One region of the Pseudovibrio sp. Tun.PSC04-5.I4 genome, then DNA from elsewhere that is predicted to be linked to it. Evidence: riboswitches for the same ligand, from Rfam matches in the RefSeq annotation. Region 1 holds a riboswitch; each other region holds the start of a gene.
The links. Region 1 has a riboswitch for cobalamin ahead of BLS62_RS10225 (TonB-dependent receptor plug domain-containing protein). Riboswitches for the same ligand answer to the same signal wherever they lie in the genome.

Region 1 (4,250 bases):
AGATAGATTTCTTCCGCTCCCCCAAAATTCACCGGATAGCGTTTGGCAGCTTCACTCATAACAGACAGCATCGGATTGGACGCAAGTTTGGAAACTGAAATGAGCTGCCTCTCGCTGGCAAGCAACATGGCAAACTGGTCGGTGCAAAGATTCATGGAAACAACGCGCTCAGGATAGCGTGTCTCTAGCCGGTCTGCACGCGCGGGGGTAGCGCTGATGCTGAGCAATATCAGCAGTGCTGCCTGCACGGTTTTTTTTATTTTGTTTCGCATCATGACCTTGAAAAGAGACCCGTCCAACGGTTCGCCAGCTCCTTCCCGAACTTAGCACAGGCTTTCGAGAAGGAGCTGAAACCGGACGGCCTTTTTAATCAGAAACTTGCACGCAGACCAGCATAAACTGCCAGACCGGACGTCTGATAGCCTTTGATACGCTCATATCGCTGATTTAGAAGGTTTTCACCGCGAACATAGACTTCCACTTCCTCGGTCACATCGTAAGAGGCTTTTGCTCCGAGTAAGAATGTATCTTTCATATCTTTGCCCTTGTCGGTGAGACCTGCGATAAAGTTCCCATTGACGTTAAGCGTGATGTCTTCTGTCGGGTCATAACTCACTGCAACGTTAAGGTCATGTAGTGGAACCCTGTCCCGGCGCTTGCCACCGTCTTCGGTTGCCCATGTGTAGGTGTATGCACTGGAAAGGCGTAGGTTTTCGACGGGGGCATAGCTGGCACCAAGCTCTATCCCTTGACTGCGAGATGTTCCGGTAATCTGCCTATATTCACCTTTGTAGGGATCACTCACAGTTCCAAAATCATGGTAGACAATCAGGTTATTTGTCAGAATGTCAAAGTAGGTTGCTGAAGTTTTGATTTTATCACCAAACCAACCTAGCTCAATTCCAAGATCAAAACTCAGACTAGTTTCCGGCTCAAGGCTTTCATTGCCATATTCTGGGTTGTAAAGCTCGTAAAGAGAGGGGGCTCTGAATCCATTTCCAAAGCTGGAGTGAAGGCGTGTATTTTCTAAAATTTGATAGGATGCGGTTAGTCGGCCTGACCAATAGTTCCCGAATTCACTGTGGTTATCCACTCGTGCTGACGCCGCCAAGTTGAGCCCATCAACTGGCTCTATAAGAGCCTGAACAAAGCCACCTGCTAACCTTGCTTCATCCTGACCTCTTGCCGTTTCGCGCATCCAGTCGGCACCCAAATTGAAGGTCACTCGATCACTGACTTCCAAGTCATTTTGGAGAGCAAATTTTAACCTAGCCCCCTCAAAAACACTGTTTGCTTTGCCCGCTTTGGCATAGTCTTGTTCTCGTTTTATATCCGTAGTCTCTACCGAGACATCACTCGTTACTTGATCTGACAGCCAGAGAATGTTTGCTCCCAGTTTCCCTGAGATTTGTCGATAGAGCATTTCATCGTGACGATCTGGATCGTTATAGCCATCAATTTCTGAAATCCCCTTAGCACCGCGTACAGAAAAGTAGATATTCAGATTGTCGGTCGCATCAAATGAGCCACGCGCTGACAGAGTTGTGTTCTCATATCCATCCATATCAGCTGGGCCTCCCTTTGGAGTTTGAGCACTGAACCCTTCTGTTCGAAAATGTTCTGCGCTGATGGCTATATCAGAGCGATCCGTTGCGGCTTGTAATCCGTAGAATGCTTTAAAGGTTTTATAAGCGCCAGCTTCCACCTGAGCGTTCTGTTTTACAGTTCCGGCAGGTGCACGCTTTGTCATGATATTTATGACACCTGCAACCGCTTGGCCGCCATACAGCGCGCTTTGAGAGCCCTTCAGCACCTCAATCCGTTCAACATCGGCGAGAAGAAGATGTTCCAACCTAGTTGAAACCTGCGGCCCGGATGGGTCGGAGATATCGATGCCGTCTACCAGAACTTTAATGTAGCGCGACGACATACCACGAAGGGTGATTGTGCTTTTTTTGCCTGCACCGCCATTTTGAGTAAAAGAGAGACCCGGCAGTTTTGCGAGATACTCCTGCACGAAGACGGAGCCATCTTCTTCCAGCTCTTCTTCTGTCACCACGATAGTGGTGGAGCCTGTTTTTCCTGCTTCTGTCTCATACCGATTTGCGGTGACGATCACGTCATCGAGCAGAACCTCCTCTGCTTTGCCGGTTGCAATTGTGCTGAGGAGCGCAATGAATGCGGCGCTGGATTTCAGCGCAGCTGAGTATTGAGTTTGTAAACGCACAGTCGTGTCCACCATTCACAGCATCTGTTGGATGCCATGCTGTTGCTTGCATTGTGCATATCCGGACACAGCAATCCCGACCCACTGAAAAACAGGAGGAACGGTTTTGTGCCCAGACGCACTGTGAATGTCACTTGAACGGAGTACCGCCCCACAGCACGCCCCGCGCTTTGGGTGAGTGACTGTATTTGGCAGGTCTCCTGGCTTGCGCGTCATCACTCATATCCGGCCTTCCCAACTCAGCTTTAAACACTGTTGTCAGTGGCAATAATGGATATCAGCTCTACGCTCACAGTTGCGGGGGCAGCCACGGCTTTCGCTATGCGGATCGTGTTCCCTTTTCATTTTTGCCAACATGACAAAAATACCAAATACAATTCTATTGATCAGATTAGAATGGGGGCCGTCAAGCATCTGGAACTGCACGCTCGCCAAATCAGACTATTAACGGGCTAAATTCACAGATATTGTATTTCAATACGGTAAAACTCTAGCTCTGGTAGCAACAGTGACACGCCGCCTAGCTCATGAAGAGCAATCCGCAGCCAACAATAACCAATGCCGCCCCAACCCACGCACCAACAGCTGGACACTCTTTTGTTTGAGACCAGAGCACGGGCAGCATCATTGCTGGTGTGGTTGCTGAGAGTGTGGACACAATGCCAACTTCACCTCCGCTCAGAGCGTAGAGGATCAAGGTCATCCCAATACCCATGCCCAGCACGCCTGAGAGTGAAGCCAAGGCTACAATTTCTTTGTTTATTGGATTGGCAAGTTTGAATGGTCTTCCCGGCAGGTAGAACAGCGCCAGCAAACCAAATGCAGCAATGGTACAGCGCATTAAGGACACAGCGACGGGATCAGCACCGCTTGCCATTACGGGGCGGATGATGATGGATCCAACGGATTGAGAAAGCGCAGCCAATGTGCCGAACAGAACACCAACGACAATGGGGCCTTTTATGCTCTCCCATTTGTGCAACTGGTCTTTTCGTTTACCGAATGCAATGGCCATCAAAACGCCAACTATCACGATAGAAATTCCGATAATTGCCTGGAAGGGTAGTTCCTCTGATAAAAATACCCAGCCGAGCAATGCGGACATGGGGGCGTTCATGGAGAACAAAATGGCGGTTCGACGTGGGCCCATTCTGTTGAGTGTGAGGAACAACAGAGTATCCCCCATAAAGATGCCAATGAAGCCAGACATAAAGATAAGAAATGAGTGACTGGAATCAACAGTGCTCCAACTTCCGGTCGCCAAAACATAGGTGCCGAGAAACAGCACCACAAACCACATGCGCACACAGTTAAAGCCAATGGCTCCAAGATGCGCTGCTGGCTTAGCAGAAATAAGGCTTCCCACAGCCCAAGCGGCAGCAGCGCCAAGCGCAGCAACTTCAAATAAGTACATGGGGGACCTAACCGGAAAAAGCTACGACGAATGCGTAGTCAGAATTGAAAACCTTATCAGCTCTACTGGCCTTGGTTTTTGGGCGCAAGCGTAGTGATTGGTTATTTGAAATAGCCAACAACTATTCCCGCAAGAAAGTTCCACAATTCTGCTAACCATTGAAACAAGCCTGCGTCACATTTCATTTTAGCTAACCCTTATGTGACCTTGCACTTTCTCCGCACATTTTGTAGAGCAGCGTCAAGCACAGTGCTTTTCTGAGGCACATTGATTTACTCAGGCTATGCCTTCCGGAGATTTCCCATGAAAGATATTGAAATTGCGCGCGCAGCTGAAATGCATCCCATTGCTCGCATTGCTCAAGATCTGAACATCCCGGAAGCTGCATTGGAGCCTTACGGTCGCTTCAAAGCAAAGATTAATTTGGATGAATTGCCAGAATCGATTGATCCAAAGCAAGGCAAGCTCATTCTTGTGACTGCCATGTCGCCTACACCGGCTGGCGAAGGTAAAACGACGACAACAGTTGGGCTGGGTGATGCGCTCAACCGCATCGGATTGAAGACCGCGATTTGCCTGCGTGAACCTTCTCTGGGGCCTTGTTTTGGC
Region 2 (4,250 bases), 800 kb from region 1:
TTGCGAGAAAGACGGTCTTGCTCAGCGGTCGCTCTCTAACCACGTGATTGCATCTTTGGTCGCTTTCCAGATGAGTTCGCCATTCTTGCCAGCGCGGAGCATGAAGGAATTATGGATCTGCTTTGGCACGGGGCGCACCTCAAGCAGGTTCACCTGTGTATCGAGGGCGGGAGAGAAAGCTTCCTTCTGCGTCACAACAAAGCGCTCATTGATCGAGATGCGGGATTGGTCTTTCTTAATACGGCCTTCCTGCATGGTCTGCTGTTTCTTTGGGTGCATGACAGTTACTGCGATTGCGCGGCCATCTGGCAGAAGGTGGGTCTCATTTTGATGAATTTCGGTATTGTAGATCACTTCGCCATGTTTATCGATCAGCTCAACCCAGAGGGTTTTGCGGCCTTCAATTTCCACTTCACCAACCCAGATAGAAAGATCGCTGTCCAGCGGATCTGTATTCGGTTTTTGCACCGGGGGAGCTACCGTCACAGCCAGATAGTCCTCTGGCATTGCATAGGTATGACCTGCCTTGGATTTATTAATGAGCCGCGGTTCTGAAATCGCGCTGGTTTCAGGGTGAGGTGTTTGTTCTGCAGAGGCACTGGCAAGGGCCGGAGAGAGAAATAACGCGGCCAATATGGCAGACGTGTGAGCCCAGGCCTTGCGTGAACAGACCGGGCCTGTGACTGGAACTTGAATACTCATAGCTGGCTCCCTGACATTTACGCAGCAACTATTCCCGTGAGGGGGGCCTAATTAAAATACCTTTTGATAGTAAGATTTAGGATTACTGATGTTCCTAATGCTACACCTAAGGTAAGTTACGTCGAATATATTATTAGTATCCGTATTTACTTTGAGTATCTATGCCATAAGAAGTGTATATAAATTATACTGCTCGTTTTTATACTTTAATCTTATTTACTAATAATTAGGTAAAATTTTCAATGTATTGTTTTGCAGTGTCAAATTGCTTTTATCTGAAATATCATCGTTAAATTTATCACCTATAAAAATGACATTATTTTTTGATCAGGGGGCTTAAATGGCTATGACCTCAACGGGTTTGAGTTGATAAGCAAGAGGGGGTAAGCGCATAACGTGTAGGGCTTACCCGCATTTGCTGGGAAGATAAGCTGGCTATGAATTTTTGAAATAATCTTAAGGGTCCCCTAGAATTTGGGGTGTCGTCCTAGCGCTATTATCCCGGATAAGCCGTGCAATGCGAACATTCTTTTTGCAGCGACGTGGAATGCATCTCTTCGTGTGCGGAAAATTGTCTTGCCTAAGAGAGCGCCGTGTCTGCGGCCATCAGCTGTTGAGGGGCCGTGAATTCGCTGCGTGTGAGCATTGTTTTTGTTTGTTTTGAAGGATAGACGCAGCTGTGGTCCATTTGTGAAAAAGCGCTGGACATAATGTACTGGGAGATTTTGAGAGAAGAGTGGCTCCCCGGGCCGGACTCGAACCAGCGACCAAGCGGTTAACAGCCGCTTGCTCTACCACTGAGCTACCGGGGAACAAATACTCTTGCCAGTATGGCTGCAATCAAAGAAGTGGCTCCCCGAGCCGGACTCGAACCAGCGACCAAGCGGTTAACAGCCGCTTGCTCTACCACTGAGCTACCGGGGATCACAATGATCTTGCCGTATCGACAACAAACGAAAAAGAATGGCTCCCCGGGCCGGACTCGAACCAGCGACCAAGCGGTTAACAGCCGCTTGCTCTACCACTGAGCTACCGGGGAATAATCACCCTTGCGAGTTATCCTCGCCGTTTGTGTGAAGAGGCTTTTACAGAGGCATATCGGGTTTGCCAAGCCTGTTTTTTGGGGAAACTAGAGTTTGTTGACAGTTTACTGCGTTTTTTATTGAGATATCCAAGAGGGTTAGCTGGAAAACCCAGAAAACCACGGTATTTCAGGGTCTGGGAAACAGGTGGTGTTGGAATTATCACAAAGGCAATTGACAGAAAGGGGCATGGCACCGCAAACTTAGCGGCAACACTTCAGTATCTTTACCTGGGTGCCCTTGCGGTGCTTTATGGGAAGGATGAAACGGGAATGCGGTTCCATAAATTTGGAGTATGCCGCAGCTGCCCCCGCAACTGTAAGCGGTGAGACCATGACCTTAAGCCACTGGCATCGATGCTGGGAAGGTGGTTGTGTTTGATTGAACCGTGAGCCAGGAGACCGGCTGGAGATTGATTTTGACATAACACGGCTGTCGGGTGGACGGCGAAGGGTGCTGATGACGAACCTATACCTGCCCTTAAACGGGGCAGACGATATGCTTATTCCCAATCCTTGCAAAGCTTATGCTTTCGCTTGTGTGATGGCGGCCTAGTTTTTATGGTGCATCACGGCGGCAGAGAGATGATCTGCCATGCCCTTGTTACGGGCGGAGCTCGGAGCGGGAAGAGCGCATATGCGGAAAAGCTGATTGTGCAAAGCGGACGCAAGCCCACCTACATTGCTACGGGTCAAGCCTTTGACCGGGAAATGGAGCAGCGGATTGCGGCGCACAAAGATCAACGCGGACCCTTGTGGGAGACCCATGAGGAGCCGCTGGAGCTTGTGCACGCACTTGAACAGGCCGCACAGAGTGAACGTGCGATCCTGGTGGATTGCCTGACGCTGTGGCTCTCCAACCTCATGCATGCGCAGCGAGACTGGGCTGTGGAGCTTAATGCGCTGGAGCGTGTTTTGGCGGAGCTGCCTTGTCCTGTTGTTTTTGTTGGCAATGAAGTTGGTATGGGCATTGTGCCTGAAAATGCGCTGGCCCGTGCGTTTCGTGATGAGGCTGGCCGCCTCAATCAGCGCATGGCCGAGCTTTGCCATTATGTTGTGTTTGTTGCTGCTGGTCAGCCGTTACAGTTGAAGCCTGCCTTATCCCCGGAGATTAAACTATGAGTTTTGAATTTACAGCTGCGCCGAAGAAAATCCCTGCTGTCATCATCACGGGTTTCCTTGGAGCTGGTAAAACCACTCTGGTCCGCAACCTGTTGATGAAGGCGAAAGACAAGCGCATTGCGCTGATCGTCAACGAATTTGGTGAAATGGGCTTTGATGGCTCACTGGTGAATGGCTGTGCGGACCCTGAGTGTGCTGCTGATGAAGTGGTGGAGCTGGCAAATGGCTGCATTTGCTGCACCGTGGCCGATGATTTTTTGCCAACTATGGAAATGCTGCTTGAACGCAAGCCAGCACCAGACGTGATTGTGATTGAAACATCCGGCCTTGCGTTGCCTCAGCCCTTGGTGCGTGCTTTCAACTGGCCCTCCGTTAAGCCACGCGTCACCGTAGACAGCGTTGTCACCGTTGTGGATGCGCCTGCGGTTGCTGTTGGCAAGGTGGCCTCCGATGAAGAGGCTGTTGCTGCACAGCGCGCTGCTGATGAGGCGCTGGACCATGAAAGCCCGATTGAAGAGCTGTTTACAGATCAGCTGACCTGCGCTGACCTTGTTGTGCTTTCCAAGGCTGATCTTCTGGATGAGGCTGGACTGGCTGCTGTGAGAGCCTCCATAGGCGCGCGCTTGCGGGACGGAGTTGAGATTGTTGCAGCCTCCCACGGTGAGTTGGCGCTTGATGTGCTGCTGGGCCGGGATTGCGGCGCAGAAGACGATATGGCCTTGCGCAGTGCCCACCATGAAACACAACATGCTCACGACCACGACCATCATCATGAACATTCACATGATGATTTTGAGAGCATCGTTTTGCCAGTGCGCAGTTTTGCCTCTCTAGAGGAGGCCAAACTGCAAGTTGAGGCGGCTATGAAAATCTCCGGTATCCTGCGCATCAAAGGCAGTGTTGTTGTTGAGGGTAAGAGTGCGCCTGTTTTGGTGCAGGCGGTTGGCCCGCGTGTTGAAGCTTGGTTTGCGACTGGCAGTGAAAGCCACAGCAAGCTGGTTGTTATCGGCCTTGCCGGGTTTGACCAAGGCGCTGCACAAGCGGTGCTTGGTGTGACTGAGACGGTTTAGAACATATGCATGTACTTGTCGGACAATCGCGCCGATTGGATGAAGGCGAGGAAGCCGTCAATCTGGGGCAAACGCCTGCGGATGTGGTGTTCCTTTCTGCCGCTGATACAGAACTGGCTGGTCTTGCGTCTGCTCATGCACTGCATGAGGACTACACGCTTCGTCTCGCCAGTTTTCTGGCGCTGTCGCATCCATACTCGGTTGATCTTTACGTTGAGCAGACCGTGCAGGCTTCCAAGCTGGTTGTGGTGCGGTTGCTGGGCGGTGTTGAGTAT
Region 3 (4,250 bases), 2.9 Mb from region 1:
GCCATGTTTTCACGGCCTTCCTGCGCCATACGCTTGGTCTTCTGACCCAGGTAAGTGGAGTAGTTGCCTTCGTAAGGGATGCCCTGACCACGGTCGAGCTCCAGAATCCAGCCAGTCACATTGTCAAGGAAGTAGCGATCATGGGTGATGATCAAGACTGAACCCTTGAACTCACGCAAATGGCGTTCCAGCCAATGCACGGTTTCAGCGTCAAGGTGGTTGGTAGGTTCATCAAGCAGCATCAGGTCAGGCTCTGACAAGAGCAGCTGACACAGCGCAATACGGCGACGTTCACCACCGGAAAGGTTAGCGACAGCTGCGTCAGATGGAGGACAGCGAAGCGCTTCCATTGCCATCTCAACCTGGCTTTCCAGATTCCACAGATCCTTCGCATCAATGACGTCCTGCAGCTGAGCGCCTTCATCGGCAGTCTCATCAGAGTAGTTCATCATCAGCTCATTGTAGCGATCAAGAATAGCCTGTTTGTGCGCAACGCCTTCCATGACGTTTTCAAGAACGGTTTTGTCCTCGTTCAGCTGCGGCTCCTGCGACAGGTAGCCAATTTTGGCACCCTCTGCGGCCCAAGCTTCACCGCTGTACTCTGTATCCAGACCAGCCATGATCTTCAAAAGAGTAGACTTACCTGCACCGTTAGGTCCCAGAATACCGATTTTCGCATCTGGGTAGAACGACAGGTGGATATTATCGAGGACTTTTTTTGTACCGTAGGCCTTGGAGACCCCGTGCATATGATAGATGAACTGGCGCGCCATGAGGTGCCTGCATCTCCTGATCTGAGTAAACTAAGAAATCTCTGAGGAGCACTCATAATAGAAGCTGCGCCAAGGGGCAATCCATAACACTTCAGCAGCGCTAAAAACCGCCATTTTTTGTTGGTGACTTGGGATATTCATCCCGACATTAGCCGAAGCGTCTGCCTAAGCAAAAAAGGCGACTGCTCTGCGCAGCCACCTCTTTAAAGTCTTAGTGATCAAAAACAGCTCTTAAGCTGAACAGATTCACGCAAATTTCAGCTGCGGAACCACAGTCAGCTTTTGAACAATCGCATTGTCTTCAACTGCCTTAAGTCCCTTCACAACGCCAAACGTTACAAATGGTTCCAGTGCAACAATGGCAAGGTAAGACAGTGCAAACTGACCCCATGCCGTAAAGGGTGTTGCCACTTCGCCAATCATCAGCCAGAAGCCGACCATGCCGGTGACACCCGTGTAGTAAATGGCATCCAGTTTGAGGATCTGAGCAAAGGTAACGCGCTGAGCAAGCTTTTCAGCAAACAGCTTGCGACCAGACAGGTAATGAACGGAAACCAACGGCAACATCAAAGACAAACTGTTGATGCCGAGGTGGTAAAGGTCCTGCGGATCAAACACCATCGCTTGAAACAAAAGCCCGACAGCAAATCCAAGTAAGACTGGTGTAAAGCCAAGTGTCAGATACATCGCCATAGCACCAACAAAGTGCAATTCAGATGGCCCTACGCTCATATGAAAGCTCTGCATAAACAGAGAGAAGAACCCTGCAGCCAGCAGAGTTTTAACTGGCATCAACGGCTTTTGGAAAAACTCGGAAAGTTGCTGTTTGCACCCCCAGAGAAAGAGGCTAACAACGCCCACATTGGCAGCAGCAACCTTAGCTGCGGAAACGTAACCCGGTTCAATATGCATATTATATGCTCCTCGCCGCACCCACCGTGCGATAGTGCCCATAAGGGCAGAGTTTATGTCATGTCGGGCAGGTTTCCTGGCTTGTGGCTTATTGCGTATTTCGCCTTCCCAGAGGGTTCCTCCAGTGGCTTTTATGAAAAACACACCACGTAACAGTTGCGGGGGCAGCTGCGGTTCGGGCCCATTATTTGGTCATCCCTACCGCATTCCCTTTTCGTCCATGGAGCTTTGCTCCTGCGGAACCCAACGCCGCGAATATCAAGGAAAAATACGCAGACTACAACCTTCAATTCCAAGAGCTACACACTTGCGGTAACCGAGGCGCAATTTAGATCTGAAGCAAAAATTGAAGATAGCGCAAGACCAAACAAAATTTTGGGCAAAAAAAGAGGCGTGCACCCGTTGGTACACGCCTTAAGATAGTTGACACTCCCCCATCCGAGTGTCAGCCGAAGCTGAACACAGAGATATCAGAGCGCCCCATTACTTCATTGATATTCATCAAATTTAATAAATTTACCTATCTGAACTGCTGAAATAAATTAGAAGCACACAATAGAGTTATTTTTAAATCGATTAAACTAGAAAGAAGGAAAGACGTAACTAAATAAATCATACGAATGTCTGAGTTTTTGCGATTAATTCTTAGTTAAACCTACAGGATCAACCGGCTGCCATGCATAAGTCCTTTGCCAATGCGTTTTTGGGGAAAGAACGAAGTCCCAGGTATTCATCAAATCACTCTTTAAATCGTAGGTTGAAAGCACTGGCTGGTTTAAGGCTTTAGCGGGCACGCTCATTTGAACTGTCAACGTGCTCAGGCCTTTGTCGGCAAGGTTGAATAGCGCACTATCGTTCTTAGCTCTCCCCACGAATATACGAGGCACCCTGCCAATACGTTCCCAGATAACGTGTTTTAGGGCTGTGGTGGCTTTCTTCATCTCCAGCTCAGAAAGGGCAATGACGCGATCACGTGGAACATCAAAACCCAGCTTTGCCATCGCGCGATCCACCTCGTGATCGCCACTACTGATAATCCATATCTGGAATTTCTGTGCTCTCAAGTAGCCAATCAGCTCCTTCAAAGGCAAATACGCGTATTCACGATATCTAGGACCAACAGAAAGAGGGCCTTCCGCAATGAGGTGAGACCGCACCTGTTTTGAGTAGGCTGCAAGGTCTTCAAAGGTCCCTTCGGTCCCTGGGAAATTAACCGCAAAATCAGCGCCCCCAGTCTCATCCCCCAAAGCACACCATCTCCAACGAAGATAGCAACACGGTCCTCCAACATTACATAGTCCGGGCTACTCTGCCGGCTCATTCGTTGCACTGCCTCAATAATGCCATGCCGGGTAGGACTTGTTTGCCAGCTCGGCAAAATATTGTCACGCTCACCACCAGTTGGTTGCAGAACTGTAAGGGCGGAATAGAAGAACAAGCTGGACCACTGCATAACCTGAGATCACCTTAGTGCCGTTTCTCGCGTATATGAAGAGACACAATGCAACTCAAAAACGCATAAAAAATTAATCGATTAGCTTTGTGAAATAAGGATAGAAACACCGTTGATACCCGTGGTAAATTATCTATCTAAATTTAGATAAATACGGTTAGATACTTACTAAAAATCAATATATAAATAAACACATACATTTCAAACAAGATGATTCATAAAATATTCAAATTATTATTTAGATAACTTCAAATAACGCTACAAAATATCCTAAATATACATCAAAAAATAATAACTTACTCCTTTTTCTAAATTCATTAAGAGATGCGAAACAATTGCGGTCAATTATTCCCAAGTGTATTGGAGTGGCCAAGTGCCCATTCAATTCACCGAGTTTCATTTCTTGCCCCTATTCATTTCAGGTAGCTTTATCAGTCTCATGTCAGCTTTTTTCAATGCGGCTTTTGCAGCCTCTTCTGCCGCTCCAGCCAGTACCCTATTGCACGAAACCATCAATCAATCCCAGCTTCTCTCTCAGCAACAAACTTTGTGGTCGTTTCTGTCCACCGGCCTGTTTTGCTTGGGAATTCTGGGCGTTCTGGTTGTCTATTCCAGTTTATTCATACAAGAGCGAGGTCGAGCTTCCCACTTCCTAAACAGAGCATTCTTGCTGGTCTTCACCACATCAAGTGCATATTTGTTATTTGGAACACAGCTCCACTTTGAACCCATTCTCGCTGGCTTGCTGTCATGGTCAACCGAGATTAAGCTCTCATCGGAGACAACCGGATATTCAGTCGCACACCACGCGGTTGTAGCAGCAATGGTGGCGGTGTTGACCTACCTTCCACTGTCTCATCGCCTTTGCAAACGAGCGACTATATTATTGGCGGGCACCATTGGTGGCATCATCTATCCAATCTTCCAAAACAGTGCGCAGGGGCTGGAAACACTCCTTACATATCAAGACACAGCAATTTTGGTTGGATTTGCCGAATTTGGTGGCGGCACAGCGGTAACTCTGTTGGCAACAGTCCTCGCTTTTGTCGGTATTTTGATCTCAGGCATAAAGAATACCCCTGCTCTTCCAGAGTACATTCTGCGCAATACCC

Region 2: it holds a riboswitch for cobalamin, as region 1 does, so the genes downstream of both, cobU (bifunctional adenosylcobinamide kinase/adenosylcobinamide-phosphate guanylyltransferase) here and BLS62_RS10225 (TonB-dependent receptor plug domain-containing protein) in region 1, are expected to answer to the same signal.
Region 3: it holds a riboswitch for cobalamin, as region 1 does, so the genes downstream of both, BLS62_RS23830 (energy-coupling factor ABC transporter permease) here and BLS62_RS10225 (TonB-dependent receptor plug domain-containing protein) in region 1, are expected to answer to the same signal.

What each region holds. Positions count from the first base shown of each region.
Region 1 covers NZ_FNLB01000006.1:1,124,492-1,128,741, reverse strand. Annotated here, with positions in the region: gene BLS62_RS10230 (ABC transporter substrate-binding protein) at 1-299, opposite strand, end outside; gene BLS62_RS10225 (TonB-dependent receptor plug domain-containing protein) at 371-2,227, opposite strand; cobalamin riboswitch at 2,400-2,614, opposite strand; gene BLS62_RS10220 (DMT family transporter) at 2,748-3,641, opposite strand; gene BLS62_RS10215 (formate--tetrahydrofolate ligase) at 3,945-4,250, shown strand, end outside.
Region 2 covers NZ_FNLB01000006.1:1,921,927-1,926,176, reverse strand. Annotated here, with positions in the region: gene BLS62_RS13975 (hypothetical protein) at 22-702, opposite strand; tRNA gene BLS62_RS13970 (tRNA-Asn) at 1,440-1,514, opposite strand; tRNA gene BLS62_RS13965 (tRNA-Asn) at 1,552-1,626, opposite strand; tRNA gene BLS62_RS13960 (tRNA-Asn) at 1,667-1,741, opposite strand; cobalamin riboswitch at 2,011-2,209, shown strand; gene cobU (bifunctional adenosylcobinamide kinase/adenosylcobinamide-phosphate guanylyltransferase) at 2,345-2,905, shown strand; gene cobW (cobalamin biosynthesis protein CobW) at 2,902-3,975, shown strand; gene cobN (cobaltochelatase subunit CobN) at 3,981-4,250, shown strand, end outside.
Region 3 covers NZ_FNLB01000006.1:3,992,348-3,996,597, reverse strand. Annotated here, with positions in the region: gene ettA (energy-dependent translational throttle protein EttA) at 1-773, opposite strand, end outside; gene BLS62_RS23830 (energy-coupling factor ABC transporter permease) at 1,020-1,685, opposite strand; cobalamin riboswitch at 1,734-1,947, opposite strand; gene BLS62_RS23825 (HAD family hydrolase) at 2,324-2,932, opposite strand; gene BLS62_RS23820 (putative bifunctional diguanylate cyclase/phosphodiesterase) at 3,578-4,250, shown strand, end outside.